DNA from 2 places in the Candidatus Macondimonas diazotrophica genome. Region 1 is predicted to be linked to the other one. Evidence: predicted binding sites of a transcription regulator. Region 1 holds the regulator's gene; the other holds the start of a gene.

The links. Region 1 encodes sigma-54, which starts transcription at its own class of promoters, with help from an activator protein. Its sites were predicted from a motif close to TGGCANGNTNCNTGCTT; they were not measured.
Region 2: a site for sigma-54 is predicted at 1,962-1,978, ahead of E4680_RS00405 (RNA polymerase sigma factor FliA). Genes of this name have one in related genera too.

What each region holds. Positions count from the first base shown of each region.
Region 1 is NZ_SRIO01000002.1:5,451-13,360, forward strand. It holds gene rapZ (RNase adapter RapZ) at 1-114, opposite strand, end outside; gene hpf (ribosome hibernation-promoting factor, HPF/YfiA family) at 199-525, opposite strand; gene E4680_RS01575 (RNA polymerase factor sigma-54) at 553-2,004, opposite strand; gene lptB (LPS export ABC transporter ATP-binding protein) at 2,079-2,807, opposite strand; gene lptA (lipopolysaccharide transport periplasmic protein LptA) at 2,804-3,325, opposite strand; gene lptC (LPS export ABC transporter periplasmic protein LptC) at 3,315-3,881, opposite strand; gene kdsC (3-deoxy-manno-octulosonate-8-phosphatase KdsC) at 3,878-4,408, opposite strand; gene E4680_RS01600 (KpsF/GutQ family sugar-phosphate isomerase) at 4,405-5,376, opposite strand; gene hemW (radical SAM family heme chaperone HemW) at 5,738-6,937, opposite strand; gene rdgB (RdgB/HAM1 family non-canonical purine NTP pyrophosphatase) at 6,930-7,532, opposite strand; gene rph (ribonuclease PH) at 7,529-7,910, opposite strand, start outside.
Region 2 is NZ_SRIO01000001.1:83,836-91,745, forward strand. It holds gene E4680_RS00395 (PilZ domain-containing protein) at 1-711, opposite strand; gene pyk (pyruvate kinase) at 1-65, shown strand, start outside; gene E4680_RS00400 (hypothetical protein) at 762-998, opposite strand; gene E4680_RS00405 (RNA polymerase sigma factor FliA) at 1,125-1,844, opposite strand; gene E4680_RS00410 (sigma-54 dependent transcriptional regulator) at 2,171-3,598, opposite strand; tRNA gene E4680_RS00415 (tRNA-Leu) at 3,775-3,860, shown strand; gene E4680_RS00420 (HNH endonuclease) at 4,184-4,789, shown strand; gene hemH (ferrochelatase) at 4,793-5,800, opposite strand; gene E4680_RS00430 (hypothetical protein) at 6,021-6,401, shown strand; gene E4680_RS00435 (NUDIX hydrolase) at 6,451-7,215, opposite strand; gene E4680_RS00440 (MFS transporter) at 7,251-7,910, opposite strand, start outside.

The sequences.
Region 1 (7,910 bases):
CTCGAGCAAGGACAGCGGCAGATTGTCCACGCAGTAAAGACCAAGATCTTCCAGCATGTGCAAGGCCACGCTCTTTCCTGCGCCAGACAAACCACTCAGGATCAAAAGCTTCATCAGAGGGGTTACCTTGCGAAGTGGCGATCTCGGGAAGGAAGCGGTCAAGCCTGGCAGCATGCAGGCTTGACCGGGCTAGGCGCTCTATTGGTTATGAATCTCGGATTTTCGGGCTTCCCGGGGATGGTGATCGTTATTCTTGTCCTTGTAACGCAGCGCCTGGCGGTCGAGTTTGTCGGCCAAGGCGTCAATCGCCGCATACATGTCTTCGCTGGTGGCATCGGCGAATAGCGTGCTGCCGTTCACCGGGATCTTGGCTTCGGCATGATGGCGTTCCTTTTCGACCCGCAACACCATATGAGCGTCCAGCGGTTGATCGAGGTGCCGCTGGATGCGTTCGAGCTTCTCGGCGGCGTATTGACGGATGGCGGTCGTGATTTCGATATTCTGGCCGGTAACATCAATTTTCATCTGGCATCCCCTTGGTAATCAGCCCCTTCAAACCAGTCGCTTGCGTTCGTTCGAAGGTGGAATGGACATGGATTCGCGATACTTGGCAACCGTGCGTCGGGCGACATTGATTCCATTTCCCAGCAACATCTCTGTGAGTTTACTGTCGCTCAGCGGTTTGCGCGGGTTTTCTGCCGCGATGAGCTTGCGGATCATGGCCTGAATCGCAGTAGCGGAACATTCGCCACCGTCGACGGTGGTCACGTGGCTGGAAAAGAAGTACTTGAACTCGAAGATGCCGCGTGGGGTATGCATGTATTTTTGATTGGTCACGCGGGAAATGGTGCTTTCGTGCATGCCGACCGCTTCGGCGATTTCGCGCAACACCATGGGTTGCATGGCTTCTTCACCGTGATCGAAAAAGGCTTGTTGGCGTTCAACGATGCTGGAGGCCACTTTGAACAGCGTTTCGTTGCGACTCTGGAGACTCTTCAGAAACCATCGCGCCTCTTGGAGGTGCTGACGCATCGTTTCGTTGTCGCGACTGCTGTCCGCACGCTTGATGAGGGAGGCATACAGCCGATTGATGCGTAGCTTGGGGGTGGTTTCCGTATTGAGATCGACTCGCCAACCCGTACCGGAACGGCGGACAATCACATCGGGTATCACGTATCCCGCCGTTTTCTGAGAGATCTGTGCCCCTGGACGTGGGTTGAGGCGCTGGATCAATTCGATCGCCGCTCGCAATCCGTCCTCCGTCGTTTTGAGTCGGCGCTGAAGCGTGGCGAAATCTCGGTTGGCCAACAGATCCAGGTGATGTTCGACCAGCTCGCACGCAAGTGGGAGCACGTCGCTGGGCTGAATCGCCTTGAGCTGCAACAGCAGCGCTTCGCGCAGGTCACGGGCGCCGACACCCAAGGGATCGAAACCTTGAATCCGTTGCAGAACCGCAAGAATTTCAGCCGGCTCGGTGGCCAAGTCCGGACCCACCTCGCCAACCAGTGCATCGAGCGACTCGGTGAGATAGCCGTCATCGTTGATGGCGTCGATGATGGCAAGCGCTATGGCCTCATCAGTTTCGGAAAAGTGGCCCAGACGCATCTGCCAGATCAGATGATCTCGCAGCTCGCCGCCGTCCTGACTGGGTGTTTGATTGAAGTCCCAGGCTTCCCCGCTGCCGGCAACCGTGTCCTCGCCCTGCGACCATGGGTCTTCCCACGCCAGGTCTAAGTCGTCACCGCGCGCATCGGTTGGGGCTTCGGCTGACGCATCAAGGCCGGTCATCGAATCCCCTGCAGTCTCCTGGTAGTCGCTGGCTGCGTCCTCGGCCGTGTCGCTTCCCTCGGCTGACCCATTCTCGATCATCAGATTGTTATCGAGGATGGTCTGGATTTCCTGTTGCAATTCGATCGACGACAGTTGGAGCAGGCGGATTGCCTGCTGCAGTTGAGGGGTCATGGCCAGACGCTGGCCCATTTTGAGGTGCAGTGTCTGTTTCATAGGAACGACGAATGGTTGGCAGCGATCATTGTTCGGATTCTACTCCCTCGAAGGGGCTGTGGGGCGCAAGGCTGTCAAAGTTGGAATGCTTGGCCCAGGTAGACTTCCCTTACGGTCTTATCGGCCAGGATCTGATCAGGCTCACCTTGGGCAATGATGGAGCCTTCGCTCAGGATATAGGCGCGCTCGCAAATATGAAGTGTTTCGCGGACATTGTGATCGGTGATGAGGACCCCGATCTCGCGATCGCGCAGGTGGGTCACGATCCGCTGAATGTCCACGACAGAAATGGGGTCGACGCCCGCAAAAGGCTCATCGAGCAGGATGAAGCTGGGTTCGGCGGCCAGGGCGCGGGCGATCTCCAGTCGTCGCCTTTCGCCACCCGAGAGGCTCATGCCCTGGGAGTCACGCAGATGCGCAATGTGAAACTCCTCCAGCAGGGACTGGCAGCGTCGCTTGCGATCCGTCGCCGATAGCGTGGGCCGGAGTTCAAGAATCGCCAGAATGTTCTCTGCCACCGTCAACCGGCGGAAGACCGAGGCTTCCTGGGGCAGATAACCGATTCCACGGCGCGCGCGCAAATGGATCGGAAGATCGGAGATTTCCTCGCCACTCAGCATGATACGCCCGCGATCCGGTCGGACCAGGCCCGCCATCATGTAGAACATGGTCGTTTTCCCGGCCCCATTGGGGCCCAGCAGGCCAACCACTTCACCTGCCTGGACACGGAGCGAGACCTCATTGACCACCGAGCGGTTGCGGTAGCGCTTGGTGAGGGTGTCCGCTTCCAGCACGCAGCTCATGGCGTTGCATCATCCTGGCTGGTGCGCGGCTGGATCGTGATGCGAACGCGATCGGTGCCGCCGGCTTCGCCCGTGGCGAGGATGCGCTGGTTGACGCGGTCGTAGATCAATCGCTCGCCCGAGACTTCATCCCGATTTTGGCGGATCCACGCCGATCCGTTGAGTTCCAGTTGGCCGGATTCGGCGTCGTAGCGCATGCGCTCCGCCCTGGCATCGATCGCGGGCGTCTTGGCTTCGGCGGGCTGACTGAAGCGCGCAGGTGTTCCAGCGACGTCCACCCGGCGCGGCACGCCGTCCGGGTCGTGCAGTACGGTGACACGCTCGCCGGTGAACACCGTCGTGCCCTGCGTGATACGCACATTGCCGGTGTAGGTACTTTGGAGCTGGTTTTGATCGAGTTCGGCGCGATCCGCCTCGATGAGAATGGGCGCCGCGGCGGGCGCAGCGTTCGCCAGGGTTGCATTCCACAGCAGCACGGCAGCAAACAGCGGACGAACCCGATTGGCATCAAGGAACATAACGCGCTCTCACCTGGCCGGTCAGAATGATGTGGCCCGCAGCCAGATCCGCATCGAACGCTTCGGCTTCAAGCCGGTTTTTGCCTTGGGTTACGGTAACCGTTGTATGAGATGCCAGCCGCTGGCGGGCACCGATATACTCCAGCTCGCCGGTCTCCAGATGCCAGGGGGATCTGCCGGCTTGATTCTGGATTTCCACCTTCACCGGTGCGCCAAGCCGCATCGGCTGTGTTCGATCGTCGGGAATGAATCCATCGGGGGCCTGTAATCGATTCGGCGTTGCGTGCTCGGTCGGCTGCAGGGCCGTAACGTCGATGACTTCCGTACCCGCCAAGGCCGGCCTGTGCCGTGCGATCCGCGTAATCAGACGAAGGCTCAAACGACCGGTCTCATCCAGCTGGTCGATCCGAGAATTGTGGAGTTCGTAATCCGCTGTCGGCGTTTGTGAAGCCATGTCATCTTGCCGGGGGTTGTCGAGCGAATTGAGGGCCAGGAAGGCGGCCAGCGCACCGGCCGGGAAAAGAAGTCCCCACGGGCGGCTGATCAGGCGTTTCACGAGATTGGTTTCCATTCATCCGGCAGTGCCGACTGCGCCGTCAGGATCAGATCACAAACCTCGCGTGCGCTGCCCTGACCGCCGGGCGCCGCGGTAATCCAATGCGCGGCCCGGCGCACCGCAGGGTGGGCGTCGGCAACCGTGCAGGCCAGGCCGGCAACAGACATGGGCGGCAGATCGATGACATCATCGCCGACATAGGCACAGGCTTGCGGTGCGAGCGAGAGCTTCTTTAGCAAGTCGCGCAGTATCGGCAGTTTGTCATCATTGCCCTGGTACACATGGGTGACGCCCAAGGCGTCCATGCGGCGGGCCACCACGGGCGATTGACGCCCCGAGATGACGGCGACTTCGATGCCGTGGCGGCGCAACAGTTTGATCCCGAGCCCGTCCCGCGCGTGAAATACCTTCATTTCCGGGCCTTCCGGAGCGAAATACAGACGCCCGTCCGTCAGGACACCGTCGACGTCGAACACGGCCAGGCGGATGCCGCGTGCCCGCTCGATCACCTCCGCGCTGACCGTCATACTACACCTGCCCGCAGCAGGTCATGCATGTGCAGAGCGCCGATGACCCGATCGGCTTCGTCCACGACGACAAGCGCCATGATCTTGCGGTCTTCCATCAGATTCAGCGCATCGACCGCCAGCGCTTCCGGCCGGAGTGTGGTGCCATGCGGCGTCATGACTGCCTGAATGGGGGTATGGCGCAGGTCCGTAGCGCCAGCCAGTGCGCGCCGCAGGTCGCCATCCGTGAAAACGCCCTGCAGACGCATCTGCGCATCGACGACTGTCGTCATGCCCAGTCCTTGCCGGGTCATTTCGAGCAAGGCATCTGCCAATGACGTGCCGACCTGAACCTGAGGCACGCGTGGCGGCCGGTGCATGAGGTCGTCGACGTGTAGCAGCAGGCGTTTCCCGAGCGCCCCCCCTGGATGAGAACGTGCGAAGTCCGTTTCAGTGAAGCCTCTGGACTCGAGAAGGGAAATGGCCAGGGCATCGCCCATGGCGAGTGTCGCCGTGGTGCTGGCAGTCGGGGCCAGTCCGAGCGGGCAGGCTTCCTGGTCGACGGCGACATCCAGACAGACCGTGGCTGCCTGCGCCAACGTGGATCGGGGCTGTCCCGTCATGCAGATCAGGGGGATGCCCTGGCGCTTGAGCAGGGGAGTGATGGCCAGCAGCTCTTGGGTTTCCCCGGAATTGGACAAGACGATCACGGTATCCGCACGCGTGATCATCCCCAGGTCGCCGTGGCTGGCTTCGGCCGGGTGGAGAAAGAACGCGGGGGTTCCGGTGCTGGCCAGGGTGGCGGCGATCTTGCGCCCGACATGGCCGGATTTTCCCATGCCCATGACTACCACTCGCCCTTGGCAGTCGAGCAGGAGTTGGCAGGCACGCACGAACTCATCGCCGATCCGGTCGATCAGCGCTGAAACGGCTTGGGCCTCGATGCGCAGAACCGCTTTGGCCATGGGGAGAATGGCGTCGGGACGCATGCGGATGGTCTTGGAATCCTGAGCAGACAGAGTGGGTAAGTCGCAAAGGATAGCCCACAAGGTCGATATCGGGATAGTCGGCGATGGTTTCAGCATGAAATCGGGTTTTCCACATGGCCTGTGGATAATCTTGTGGGCAACAGGCGGGTAAGGTGTGAAAAGCCAGATGGCACAAGGGATTCAAAAGGCTGGTCACAAAATGATCACCTTTGCTTAATCACTTGTCTTTCAATAAGTTGAGCTTATATGGTTGATTTTATTGCCGCGGCCACGCGGCGTGAAAAGTCAATCCCCGAGTTGTTTACAAGCTGTGCATAACTCTGGGAAAAACGGTTGGAATCGAGCGGATTTCCGGTGCGGGTCAAGCAGATGCTGCGATTTCGTCCGCCATGAAGGACAACAGCAATTCGTTGGTCAGCGCCAAACCGCGAACGGTCGGAATCACGCTGTCGGCTTGCTGCCGAAGCAGCCCATCGGACAGGGCTGCTGCCAAGGACTGCAGCAACAGCTCGGGACTTAGGGCGGTCCGTTGCCGATAGAGTTCCAGTCGGAATCCATCGGTCAGACGCAGGGCATTCATCAGGAATTCCAGCGGCCGGGCAATGGGCGGAACGGCTTCGTGATCGGCCAACCGGGCGGTGGTGGACGCAGTAGCGAGATAGCGCTGCGGATGGCTTTGCTTGCGAGTGCGCCAGATATGCCCGCTTGCGGTATCGGTCAACTTGCCATGGGCGCCGGCGCCGATGCCGAGGTAATCCCCAAAGGTCCAATAATTGAGATTATGTCGGCAGGCTGCGCCTGGTCGGGCGAAGGCCGATACCTCATAGCGCTTGAAGCCGGCACGACCCAGAGCGACCCGGCAGCGCCGTTCCATGCGCCAGAGCGTCTCGTCGGGTGGTAATCGGGGCGGGCGTTGCGCGAAGGGCGTATTGGGCTCGATCGTGAGTTGGTAATGGGAAATGTGATCGGGCCCCAGATCGATGGCCTGTTCCAGATCGGCAAGCGCTTCATTCAAATCCTGCCCAGGCAGGCCGTACATGAGATCGAGATTCAGGTGGTCGAAGCCGATTTCATGCGCCGCGCTGATCGCCTGGCTGGCATCATGTCCCGAATGGATGCGTCCCAGGCGTTGCAGATGAGTATCGTTGAAGCTCTGGATACCGACCGAGAGCCGGTTGACGCCGGCGGCGCGGTAGCCGTGGAAACGTTCCCGCTCAAAGGTGCCGGGATTGGCTTCCATCGTGATTTCGGTATCCGGCCTGAAGGGGAGGTGGCGGCGTAACGTCTTGAGCAGCTGGCCGATGGCTTCGGGCGAAAACAGGCTCGGCGTTCCGCCACCGATGAACACGCTGTGCACCGGTCGGGGGGTTCCCAGTAGCGCGAGATCCTGACGCAGGTCGGCCTCCAGTGCCGCGAGATACGGCGACTCGGAAATCAGCCCGGGATTACGTGCATGGGAGTTGAAATCACAATAGGGGCATTTGCGCACGCACCAGGGCAGGTGCACATAAATCCCCAGGGGCGGCGTGGTCAGCCGGTCTTGAACCGCCTGTTCAGTCATCCGCGGCCATCAGTTGGGTGCGCAGTGCCGCGAGCGCCCGGCCGCGATGGCTCAGGCGATTCTTGACAGCGGGATCGAGTTCGGCGGCGCTGCAGCCTTGTTCCGGTACCCAGAAGACGGGGTCGTAGCCGAAACCGCCGGTGCCCTGGGGTGCGGTCAGAATACGTCCTTCCCAGCGACCCTGACCGATCAGGGGTTCGGGGTCCGCTGCGTGGCGCAGGTAGACGATCACACAGTAAAAGTGCGCGCTCCGTTCCATCTCGCCCACGGGTTCGAGCGCCGCGAGCAGGTGCCGGACGTTGTCGGCGTCCTGGGCATTGGGGCCGGCGTAACGGGCTGAATGCACGCCGGGCGCGCCGCCGAGCGCATCGACCACGAGCCCTGAGTCATCGGCCAGTGCCGGCAGTCCGGTTTGCGCACTGGCCGCGCGTGCCTTGGCGAGGGCGTTTTCCATAAAGGTCATCCCTTCTTCCGGTGCCGGGATCACGCCGCGCTCGCTCTGGCGGATCACAGTCCAGTCCAGGGGCGCCAGCAGCGCTGCGAACTCGCGCTGCTTGCCCGCGTTGCCGGTCGCCAGGATCACCTCCCGGGTCACGGCGAGGACGCCAGTGTCTCGCGCTGGGCCTCGAGCAACTGCATGATTCCGCCTCGCGCCAGCTCCAGCATGGCGCTGAGTTCATCGGGACGGAAGGCATGTCCTTCCGCCGTGCCCTGCAACTCGATGTAGCCGCCGGCTTCGTTCATTACGACATTCATGTCGGTTTCGGCTTCGGCGTCCTCGGCGTAGTCGAGATCCAGCACCGGCTCGCCGCGATAGATGCCGACGGACACGGCGGCTACCTGGCCATGCAGTGGAAAGCGTGTGAGCATTCGTCGCCGCTCCAGATGGCGCATGGCATCGTGGAGGGCGACATACGCCCCGGTGATCGCGGCAGTCCGGGTGCCGCCATCGGCCTGAATGACGTCACAGTCG
Region 2 (7,910 bases), on a different contig from region 1:
TCAATTTGGATGAAAAGCGGGGGGAAACCGCTGCATCCGTTGCTGACCGCTCAGGAAGTCCCTGAGCAAGTTGCGCTGCGCAATCTGAAGCTCATCGAATCGAGCGCCCATTCGCCACTGATCGTTTGCCTCTGCATTCGGAAGAACCGACCGAACCTCCAGGCAGGTTTCCAGTGTTCCCAGCGGAAAACGGAGCATCGCCGGATACCGTTCATGCGGCAGCGTCGGTAAAACCGCAGATGACAACAGTACCCCCATGCCACCGAGGGACAAATCCAGCACGTCTGCTCGAACCGCACTCGGCGAAGCCGGAAACAATGTCAGCTGCACGGGCGCGGCGTGACCGAGTTTGATTCGGCCTTCATCACGCATTTGCGCATACCGCATATAAGTCGGGCGGCCCAAGTGAAAGCAGCACGCCCGCTGGCTCGTCTGCCGACAACTGACCTCCAGGCGCTGCCCGCCTCGCTTCAATACGAGACGAGGCTGCGGGCCTTCCACCATCACGGCATCCGGAATTGCATCGAGCCGACGAATCACCCATTCATCTGCAAGCGGCACCAGCCTGGCGGGTAGCTCCGTCGAATCCTCCACACAAACGGTCACATTGGTAAGGTCGGAAGCCCACTCCGCCAACAGATCATGGATACGCTGCTGCCCTCGGATGACTTCGTAGCCACGCCCTCCAAGGTGTTTATGGCCTTGGCCCATCGCAACCATCCGAACTCGAACGACTCATTACGTCGAGCACCAAAAGACCATCACGTGGTTTCACTCCGTTGCTGATTCATGAATTTCGCCGCCATACGCTGCGCATCCGGCCGATAAGCCTTGGCCATCACCAGGTCGCGAAGATGTGCGATTCGCTGAGCCTCCGACCAACGCTCCCCCAATTGCTGCAACAGTGAAACAACCACCAGACCCCCAGCGGACTGAGGAGCAGTCGTGCACACCTGTTCCTGAATTCCGGCAGTTCCAACAATGCGTTTTCCTTGCATGGCCCTTGTCCTCAGTTAACCCAACCGAAGAGTGTATCGGTCAGCTTTCCGTCAACTTGAGGATTTCCGCGCCAATCAATTGTCAGTTCGCCAGTTTTTTGACAACCCGGGATTTTCTGTTGACGGTTACCTGACCCAATCCGCCATTCGGCTCCGGATACGCTTTACCGCCTGGCTGTGAATTTGGCAGGCGCGCGACTCACTGACTCCCATGACCGCGCCGATTTGGCGCAGATTCAAATCCTGCTCGTAGTACAACGACATCACCAGGCATTCCTTTTCCGGAAGACCCGCCATCACTTCTGCCAGAACCGCCCGAAAGCCATCCGCTTCGATCTGCTCAGCCGGATCGTCCCGATCGCCATCGCCGGGGATCTCGCCCGCATCGACAACGCCATTATCCGGCTCATCCAGGCTCAATACGCGACATCCGGCCGCGTCTTCGACGATCTGATAGTACTGATCAAGATCGATCTGCATGGCGGCCGCCACCTCGGCTGGCTTGGCCACGCGCCCCAGTTGATGCTCCAACTCATGCACGAACGTCGCCATCTCACGCGCTTTTCGATGTACGGACCGAGGTGCCCAGTCCACCTTGCGTGTTTCATCGAGCATTGCGCCGCGAATGCGGATTCCGGCGTAGGTCTCGAAGCTCGCACCTTGATTGGCATCGTAGTTCCGCGCAGCCTCCAGCAACCCGATCATGCCTGCCTGAATCAGATCGTCGATCTGGACGCTGGCCGGCAATCGGCTGGCCAGGTGTTGTGCAATCCGCCGTACCAGCGGGGCATGCTGGACAACGAGATCATGCTGTTGACGGGCTTCATTGTGAGCGGGCTGCATCATGGCTCTTCTCCATTTTGGAACCCCCTCTTTATTTCCAGTTTGCAGAGAGGGCTTAGGTTGTCTCCCGAACGCCGAATTTCCGACAGCAGTTGCTGTGGCTCTTTCGGCGGCCATCTAAAGCAGGAAACGTTCCAAGCAGAGAAGAAGGGCAAATGAAAAATATAATTTATTGTTTTTATTTATCTTTTATAGGGGCACTGCAAACCAAGCAAACGCCGATGGCGTGCGGACCGCCAGAATTCTGACGCGCTGGACGCGAGCACGAGCGCCAAGCGCCAAGTTTCGATCCAAGGAGAAGGCAGAACAGGAGGCGGAAGGAATCGTGGTCAATGATCGGTCGGGAGATCCGATCGCATCAGGCCGTACTTCCGTAGTTTTTCAACCAGCGTGGTTCGGCCAAGCCGCAACAACTTTGCGGCTTGGGATACCACCCCGTCACTGGCCTCCAACGCTTGCCGAATCAGGTGCATTTCCATATCCGCCAAGTGCTGCTTGAGGTCCAATCCTTCGCGCGGCAACCGCGGCATGGCCGATCCATCGCTGCCGGACAAAGACTCCAAGGCAGGGTGAATCGCGGGCAGTTTCTCGGCCTCATCGTCGCTCGCCACTTTACCGCGATAATTCTCCGGTAAATCGGCCAAGTCGACGCTACCGAAAGGATGAAGAATGGCGAGCCGCTCGACCAGATTGGCCAACTCCCGAACATTTCCGGGCCAGCGCGACTGGCACAACGCTATTACTGCGGCCGGCGTCAGGCGGACGGAGGTGCCGCGCTCATGCTCCAGGCGGGCAACAATCTCCTCCAGCAACAGCGGCAGATCCTCGATCCGATCGCGCAACGGCGGCATTTGGATTGGAAATACATTCAAGCGATAATAAAGGTCTTCACGGAACAGTCCTTTTGCAATCTGGTCTTCCAATACCCGATGCGTCGCCGCGACGATCCGAACATCGGCCGGAACGCTGCGATTGCTGCCCACGCGCTCGAAGACCCGCTCTTGCAAGACCCGCAACAGCTTGACCTGCATCGGCAAACTCATGTCGCCGATCTCGTCCAGAAATAGCGTCCCGCCCTGCGCTGCCTCGAATCGCCCCTCCCGGCTAGTCACCGCACCCGTAAAAGCACCCTTTTCATGACCGAAAAGTTCAGACTCCAGCAGTTCCCCGGGAATGGCTCCACAGTTCACGGCCACGAACGGTGCGTTGCGGCGCGTCGAGTAATAATGGATATTGCGCGCAACGACTTCCTTCCCCGTGCCCGATTCACCCAGAATCAATACATTGGCATCGGAGCCTGCGACCTGACTGATCAGCTTTCGGACATTGCGAATCGCCCGGGAATTACCGACCAGACTGCGGAACAACTCGACGTTACGCGGCCGCCCTTTCATATCGGTGCCTTGCCGATACAGATCGACCTGACGCAGCGTTTCGACCAACTGTTCGTGGCGCACGGGTTGTTTCACGGGCCAAAGTGGATGATTGGCTGGTCCCGGCGATCCTGAATCCAGCCAAAGGATCGGCAGGTGGGGTGCCTGCTGATGCAGACGAGCCAGAGAAGCGTCGCGCAGCTCAAGAGAATCGAGTTGGCCGACGCAAACCGCAGCCCATTCCTTGCGTTCCCACTGCGACCAGTCCCAATTGGCCGGGTCACGAACCTGTTCGGCCTGAAGATCGATGAAACCGAGGATGGTTTTCAGGAGTTCTGCTTGGCGCGGATCATCATTCAGAATTAGGATTTTTGCCTGACCCATGCCCCTTTTGCCTCCAGAACCCATCAACTGAACGTCTTGTTTTCAGAATTGGGGTTATCTTGGGCAGCGGGGGACGAAATTGTCAATTTTTTGTCTACTGCGATGTAGCCGCCTTCGCCCCACTGACGAGTCGCTCGGCGAGAATCAGTCAGTAGGCTACAATACGCGGGCCGAGCGCCCGGGTGGCGAAATCGGTAGACGCAAGGGACTTAAAATCCCTCGGGCTTGTCCCATGCCGGTTCGAGTCCGGCCCCGGGCACCAAAGTCGCCTCGGCTCCCCCATGCACCATGACTCCTGCGGCCACTCCGGCCAAGGCGTTTCAGCGCGCGGCTGTCCGACGTTGCGATCGCCACCTTGCGCCGTGCTGCGCTGCGGACCCAGTGTGCCGACACATCCTGTTCATATCCCGCTGGCATCTTGGAAGCGCCAGCCGGGCGAGCGAACTGGGCACGGCACGAGGAACCAATGCGTGCGCACCCTCGCAATGCGTCCTTCGCCGCATTCCCGGCCTTGCATTTTCAGTGCCGTTCTGACATACAAGGGCGAGCTTCAGGAAGAGACGGGTCTGCCGCCAGGGGTACCCCATGCACGACTTGAATCAACATGTTCTGCGCACCGACGCCAGTGGCATGCCGCTGGAATGGATCGATTACCAGCAGGCGGCGCGCCTGCACCACCTCGGAGAAGTGGCCTACGCTCTGGGGGCGTCGCTCTATTGCATTCGCGGCGGCTTCAACGCTCTAACCGGTCAGCGCAGCGTGATCGAAATTCATTCCATCCTGGCCACCTTTGGCCACAACCATGTCATTCACGAGCTCCGCGACCGCTACACGCCACCCCTCGGCAACCGCACTTTGTTTCGTCGCGATGGGCACCTATGCCTCTACTGTGGTGGGCGCTTCCCGGTCAGCGACCTGTCACGGGATCATGTCACGCCGATCAGTCAGGGCGGGAAAGACGTTTGGACCAATGTCGTTGCCGCATGCAAACGATGCAACAACCACAAGGCGGGGCGGACGCCGGAACAAGCCGGGATGCAGCTGCTCGCGGTGCCCTTTACGCCGACTCATGCGGAATATATCTATCTGAAAGGCCGCCGTGTGCTGGCGGACCAGATGGCGTTTCTGCGCAGCCACTTCCCCCGCTCGAGCCCTTTGCATGCACGGATGACACGCCATCCCTTCGACTGATCGTCACGCCCGCCACGGCATCGTACGGCAAGTCACCAGATCTGCAAGAAATTCCATGTGATCAGGCGCATCGTTGAGCGCCGGAATGTAGCGCAGCGTGCCGTTCATTTTTTGGAACTCCCCGGCATAGCGGATTGCGATCTCCTCCAGCGTTTCGAGGCAATCGGTCGCGAACCCAGGACACAGCGCATCCACAGTCCGCACCCCGTGAGTCGCCCATTCCACCAGCACGTCGTCGGTATAGGGGCCGAGCCACCGGGTGGGTCCGAAGCGGGACTGAAACGCCATCGTCCATTGATCCGGTTCGAGTGCGAGCGCCGCAGCTAGGGCCTGCGCTGTCATCTGGCATTGCACTGGATAGGGATCGCCCAGATCCGCGTAGCGCTGAGGAATGCCATGGAAGGACATCAACAGGCGTTCGCCCTGACCCATCCGGTCCCAATAGGCGCGGACACTGGCGGCAAGCGCCGCAATATAGCCGGGCGCGCAGGCATACTGGTTGACCCACTGCACTTCCGGGAGCGCGCGCTGAGCGCTCAGCCAAGCCCCGACCGAATCGATCACCGACGCGGTTGTCGTCGCCGAATATTGAGGATAGAGCGGCAGCACCAGAATGCGCTCGCAACCCGAGGCGCACAGGCGATCGAGCGCTACCGTCATCGGCGGGCTGCCGTACCGCATGGCCACGGCGACCTGATACACGCCCGGGGCTTGCCGGTCCAAGATCCCTTGTAGCGCAGTGGCCTGGCGCCGGGAATACACCAACAGGGGTGATCCTTCCGTCATCCAGACACTATCATAGGCCTCCGCGCTGCGACGCGGCCGGACGCGCAGAATCACGCCGTGCAAGATCGGCCACCATAACCAGCGCGGCGCCTCGATAACCCGTGGATCACTCAGAAATTCCGCCAGATAGCGACGGACCGCGCCGGCTTCAGGTGCCGCGGGACTCCCCAAGTTCACCAGCAGGACGCCGATCGGCGAGTGTTGCAATGGAGCAGCTGAATTCATGTTGATTTGCGCCAGTGGCCAACGGTCACATTCCGGAGATGAAAGATCGGCCATTCGTGGTTTAAGGTTAAGACGGGATCACCATCACTCGATGATCTCTTCGGGGCATGGATCGCCATCTGGTAAAATAATCTGGCACATGTCTTGCGTCTCAGACGCCAGCAAGGCTATACACAGAACACCGCGTGAAGCTTTGCGAAGACACCGACAGGAGTGCACCATGAAACCGCATTCTATCTTCCCTGTAGCGCTTTTGGCCGCCCCCGCCCTCGCAACCGCCCAGCCCGTCGAAATGAGCGATCACGAATTATCGGGCGTTACCGGACAGGCCTACATCATCGAACTCGGCCCGTTCCAGAAACCCGTCGCCGATCTCACCGAACGCGATGTGGTTCTGGTCAGCGATCTCGCCCGTGGAGTGGAAGCCGAAGCGCCGCTGTTGACATATGTGGCGCGCCAAAGCGCCGTCAAGGGCGTCAACCTGACGGTCACCGCCACCAAGACGACAGTCATCGCGGGTGTCGCCACGGTGCCGGGGGTCGGCACGGTAATCGCACCGATTCTCTCGCTGACGCCCACGCCGAAAGTTCGCTTCGAGTAATGGATTTGCAGGCCGGAGCCGTGCTGACCACAGCCCCTCCGGCCTCTTCCTAACGCCCCATCACCTGCCTCAAATCCACCTCCCAATGTTCGTATCCTGCCTCGGGCGGAATACGCATCCGCTTGCCTTGCGGCGTATCGACCAGCCGCGGCAACACGGTGACGATCGGGGCCGATCCGGTTGCCGCCCATAGGCTATCGATCGTCGGGTGACCGGTCAGTTTCTGTAGGTTCATCAACGTCGGCCAAATGATGGTATGGCGGCCATCCTGCGCCGCGACGATGGCGTCACCCGGAGTAATCCACAGAGAATCGACGGTCTCACCGCCATCGTGGCGCAACTGCGCATCGCCCCGCATCCGCGCCAGAAAAAAATGGGTATCGAACCGCTTGGGCATCATCTCTGGCGTGATCCAGTGCGCAAAGGGCAACAGCGCATCGAGTTCTAGAACAGCCCCAACTGCCTCAAGCAGCTCCTCGAAACTCGCCCCCGCCTGCGCCAGCTCCGTGCGCAGCCGGTCGACGGATGCATCGGCCTCTCCGTTACCTGCCGCGCGAGGCTTGGCCAGCAGCAACCCACTTTCCTCGAACAGCTCCCGAATTGCCGCGACCCGAAATGCTGCCAATGGATCATCCGGCGCCCATTTCCGGGCCAGCTGCTCGTCGTCCGGCGCCACCTTGCCGCCGGGAAACACCAATGCGCCGCCCGCAAAATCGATTTGATGGTGACGGCGCACCATGAACACTTCCACGCCTTGCGGGCCATCGCGCAACAACACGACAGTAGCGGCGGGATAGGGCTTGACAACTTCCATGCGTCCTCCTCCGCAGATGATTTTCCTCATTGAGTCTAGCGAGCTTTCGGTCCGGGGCGATCCGTAGCGATCCCCGCCGTCAACAGGAGTGCACCGGCAAACATGAATAAGACCACCGATAACCCGATCCGTTGACTACCGCTGGCGGCCGTAAGCGCGGCCACGAGAAACGGGCCCAGAAACGTTGTGGCCTTGCCCGAAAAAGCCATCAAGCCGAACAACTCGTTGCGCTGCGCCGCGGGCGCCATGCGCACCAGATAGGATCGGCTGGCGGCCTGCGCCGGGCCCACGAAAATCCCCAGCAACGCCCCCCAGACCCAAAAGGATCGAGCATCCGGTGCCAACAGGAGCGCACTGCCCGTGAGCAGAAGCCCGATCAGACTCCAGATCATGGCCGAGCGAGCGCCGAGATGATCATCCAGCCAGGCAAATCCAATGGCACCCACGGCCGACGTCAGGTTCAGCACGATGGCGAACAGCAACACCGATCGTTCATCGAAGCCGAAAGTCCCAGCAGCGAACAGACCCCCGAAGGCGAATACCGTCGTCAGTCCGTCGATCAACAACAGCCGGCCCAGGAAAAACCGCAGCAATGATCTTTCGCGCATCAGCCCGCGCAGCGAACGCCACAGATCACGGAACGCGGCCTGCACCACGAAACCGCCGGTCCTGCCGGTCGCCGCTCGCACCGGGTC